Regions from separate parts of the Cutibacterium sp. KB22876 genome, predicted to be linked through region 2. Evidence: riboswitches for the same ligand, from Rfam matches in the RefSeq annotation. Region 2 holds a riboswitch; the other holds the start of a gene.
What was found. Region 2 has a riboswitch for cobalamin ahead of cobI (precorrin-2 C(20)-methyltransferase). Riboswitches for the same ligand answer to the same signal wherever they lie in the genome.

Region 1: linked by a shared signal. The riboswitch ahead of AC6I1W_RS01105 (ribonucleoside-diphosphate reductase subunit alpha) and the one ahead of cobI (precorrin-2 C(20)-methyltransferase) in region 2 are both predicted to bind cobalamin.

The regions. Positions count from the first base shown of each region.
Region 1 covers NZ_AP040858.1:238,329-240,526, forward strand. Annotated here, with positions in the region: gene AC6I1W_RS01100 (NADH:flavin oxidoreductase/NADH oxidase) at 1-597, shown strand, start outside; cobalamin riboswitch at 770-961, shown strand; gene AC6I1W_RS01105 (ribonucleoside-diphosphate reductase subunit alpha) at 1,074-2,198, shown strand, end outside.
Region 2 covers NZ_AP040858.1:1,088,543-1,090,740, reverse strand. Annotated here, with positions in the region: gene cobM (precorrin-4 C(11)-methyltransferase) at 1-627, opposite strand, end outside; gene cobI (precorrin-2 C(20)-methyltransferase) at 624-1,352, opposite strand; cobalamin riboswitch at 1,339-1,566, opposite strand; gene AC6I1W_RS04970 (cobyric acid synthase) at 1,583-2,198, opposite strand, start outside.

The DNA of each region.
Region 1 (2,198 bases), 850 kb from region 2:
GCCGCCGCCGCGCGTGCTGTGGACGCTGGATTCGACGCCGTCGAACTTCACAGCGCCCACGGTTACCTGCTGCACCAGTTTTTCTCGCCGCTGTCCAACACCCGCACCGACGGTTGGGGCGGTGACTTCGACGGACGTGTTCGCCTGCCGTTGGAGGTCGCGAAGGCTGTGCGTGGGGCCATTCCTGAAGACATGCCCTTGCTGGCGCGCCTGTCGGTCACTGACTGGCGGGACGACGGCTGGCAGGTGAAGGACTCCGTCGAACTGTCGCGGCGCTTCGCGAAAGCCGGGGTCGATCTGCTCGACGCCTCCTCAGGAGGCAATTCGTCGGCCCCCATCCCCGTCGCCCCGGCCTACCAGGCTGACCTGGCGGCTCGGGTGCGCGCCGAGGCGGATATTCCCACAGCCACCGTCGGCATGATCTGGACCCCACAGCTGGCCGAGGAGCTGCTCCAGAAGGGCAGTGCCGACGCCATCATGATCGGACGGGCAGCTCTGCGGGACACCAACTGGCCATTGCGCGCCGCCCACGAGTTGGGAGTTCCCAACGAGGACGCCCCGTGGCATCCGGCGAGATTCCGGGGAGCGTGGCGCTGAGGACGTCGGGAGTTTCAGCGTTTCTGACGCTCGACGAAGCCCGGTGACGGCGGCGTGTTCGGTGTCATGAATCCGCCGGCCGTCAGGGGGCCGTCATGGTGTGCGTCCGTGAGACGTCCAACACGCTCAATGCCCCTACATCTTGTGTTGACTCTTATTGATCAGCGTTCATATAGTGGCGAGTGCACGTGGTTCCCGTGTTCGCACGGGCCAAGAGGGAATCCGGTGAGAATCCGGAGCTGCCCCGCAGCGGTGTACGAGAACGACCGCCGTCATCATGCACTGTGCTTCGGCATGGGAAGCGACGGCCAGTAGGCAACAAGTGCTCGTGAGTCCGAAGACCTGCCAGGTGTGGTCCCGCAACCGCGGGGCCCGGTTCGCGATCTCGCGGGAAGTGTCGCAGCGTTCATGGGGACCAGTGTCCCCGCCGCATTCCGCCCGGTCGCGTGCCTACGGCATCGCACGGAGGAATTGCAATGAGCGCCGACCCCATCTCGACCATCCGCGTCCGCAAGCGCGACGGATCCCTGGCCCCCTACGACGGCAACGAAGTCGCTGCATCCATCATTGACTCAGCCCGTGGGCTCGACGACGCCGTTGCCCGGGCAACCCTGCTGCAGGCCGAGGTGGAGATCACCCTGTTCGACGGGATCACCACCGACGCCCTGGACGAGGCCGTCATCCAGGTGGCTCTGGGCAATGCCAAGGACGACCCCGCCTTCGACACCATTGCTAGCCGAATCGCCGTCAAGAAGCTGTACAAGGAGGTGTTCGGCGACACCCACGACGGTCTCGGTGACGCCGGCCCCGAGCGGGTGCGAGACCTCCATCATGCCTGCTTCCCGCGCACGATCGACAAACTCGTCGCCGACGGCCACCTCGACGAGCGACTGGGGCGGCTCTTCGACCTCGACGCCCTCGCCACGGCCCTTGATCCCATCCGTGACGACCTCATCGGCTTCACCGGCGTGCGCACCATGGTCAACCGTTACCTGTTGCGTACCCCCGACCAGCGAGCGTTGGAAGTACCGCAGTACTTCTGGATGCGCGTGGCGATGGGGCTCAGCCTCACCGAGGACGATCCCACCTCCTCTGCCCTCGCCCTCTACGACTCGATGAGTAACCTGCGTCATCTCGCGGCTGGATCCACCCTTGTCAACGCGGGCACCCCGGCTGGTCAGCTGTCCAACTGCTTCGTCATGCGCACCGAGGACGATTTGGAGCACATCGCCCGGACGATCCGTGACGTCATGTGGATCACCAAGGGCACCGGCGGCATCGGGCTGTCGATGTCCGACCTGCGCTGCGAGGGGTCACCTATTCGCTCCGACAACACTGCGTCGACCGGTCCGATCCCCTTCATGCACACCATCGACTCGACGCTGCGGGCCGTCTCCCGCGGAGGCAAAAAGCTCGGCGCACTGTGCTTCTACATGGAGAACTGGCACATGGACTTCCCGCAGTTCCTCGATCTGCGGCAGAACTCCGGTGACCCGTACCGGCGGACCCGCACCGCCGACACCGCGGTGTGGATCTCCGACGAGTTCATGAAACGCGTCGCCAAGGACGAGGACTGGTACCTCTTCGACCCCGCCGAGACC
Region 2 (2,198 bases):
ACGGGCCGCCGAAAGGTAGATCGCCATCGTCGCACCGTGACGGGCGAATGAGGCGACGGTCTCCCCATCGGGCATGGGGGTCCGCCCGCCCTCCAGTCGGGTGAGGACGAGTGACTGGGACACCTCTGGGACGGTGATCTCGACGTCCATCCGGGCCGCGGCGGCCGAGAAAGCCGAAATGCCCGGGATGGTCTCGAAGTCAATACCGATGCGACGACACAGGTCGCGCTGCTCGGCGGTGGCGCCATAGATGGACGGGTCACCGGTGTGGACCCTCGCCACCACCAGCCCCTCGTCGCGAGCGCGGGTGTAGAGGGGCTCGAGGTCCTCCAGCGGGATGGAGGCGGAGTCAATGAGCTCGGCTCCCGCCTTGTGACGGGCCACCATGTCGGGGTGAACGAGGCTGGAGGCCCAGATGATGATGTCAGCGGTCTCGATGACACGGGCTCCGCGCAGGCTCACCAGGTCCGGAGCGCCCGGTCCGGCACCGACGAAAACGACCTTGCCTGCTCCCTCGGGGATCTCCCGCCGCGGTACCGGAGGCGGCTCGATGGCGTTGTGGTCCAGATCCTCCAGGACCCTCTCAGAGGCGTGCTGAGTGGGTCGTGCAGCTTGAGGTTCGTTCACAGTTTTCCTCCCGTGATGGTGCGCTCTGGAGTGGTGAGGACGGTCGAGAAGTACGGCAGAGCCTGAGTATCAGCGACCTCACCGAGGGTGACGATCTGCTCGGACTCCAGCGTGACGTCGGTGCCGATGACAGCCTGACGATCCCGCTGCCGCAGCTGCTCGACAACGTCTGGGAGTTTGCGTCCCCCCTTGTAAATCGCCACTGAGTCGACGAGGTCGAGGACCTGGCCAAGTTTTTCCATCCCGACGGTGGCCGGGACGAGGGCCAGGACCTCCTTGCCCTCCACCAGCGGGCGCCCGGACGCCGCCGACAGGGCCTGCATGGCGGTGATACCTGGGCTCAGCTCGACGCTGACGTCGGGGAGTCTCTCCTCGACATTGGCGCGCAGGTAGGTGAAGGTGGAGAAGACCGTCGGATCTCCGACGGTGGCCAGGGCGACAGTGCGAGCCCCTTCGTCGAAGGCCGTGATCGCCGCATCGGCGGATACCTGCCAGGAGGCCCTGCGCTTCTCGCCGACACCAGACCTCTCCCGCATGGAGAAGGGGATGCGCTTGATGCGCTCGACGATCTCCGGGGCGACGGCAGTGATGATGGTCTCGGCACGTCCGGGACCGTCGGTGGTGGCCTCGGTGTAGGGCACGAGGATGACATCAGCCTCGCGCAGGATGCGCACGGTTCTCAGGGTGACCAGCTCTGGGTCACCCGGCCCCACTCCGACCCCGATGAGGGTTCGTCCCGACTTGTGGTCAGGATGTACAGGGGCATAGCTCATGACGGCCTCCTCAGGTGTCCTCGCCCGATGACGTGCGCAACGAACCGTTCGAGTGTCTGGCTGCCATCACCGCGGCGATGGTCACAGTGGCGGGACCGCGCCGGACTCACACCGGCTTCCTCGAGATCGGTCGTTGTATCGATCCTCCCACATCGTGGCACCACACCACGACACGGCCGGGGTCAGCTCCCGCCTGCCAGGGAGAACAGACGGTCAAGACCGAGATGCTCCTCAACGGCGTCGGCCAGCACGTCGATCATCTGCTCGCGGCGCTGCCCATACCCGATGGCACCCTCCACCGGGCGCCACGCCGATCCGGCATGCTCGGCAGCTTCGGCCAGCCAGGCGCGCCGGAAATCGTCACATTCGAAGGCACCATGCCACATCGTCCCCCAGACACTTCCGACGCGGACTCCGTCGAGGAAGGGCTCCCCCGCCGACAGGTCGACATCCATTCGGCCGTGATGGATCTCGTAGCCGCCGACCTCGATCCCCCGCCAGGATCCGCTCGGGATGGCCAGGGTCTTGTCGGCACCGAAGGTCACCTCGACCGGCAGTAGCCCGAGTCCCTCGGTTCGCTCGGTCGGCGATTCCTGACCCTCGGGGTCGAGGATGAGGCGGGTGAGCATCTGGTAGCCGCCACAAATGCCCAGCACAGTGCGACCTTGACGGGCACGGCGGGCCACGACCTCAGCGATTCCGGTGGACCTCAGCCACTCCAGATCACGCACGGTGGACCGCGATCCGGGCAGGACGAGCACGTCGGCCAGTTCGCAGGTGTTGGGGTTGGTCGTCACC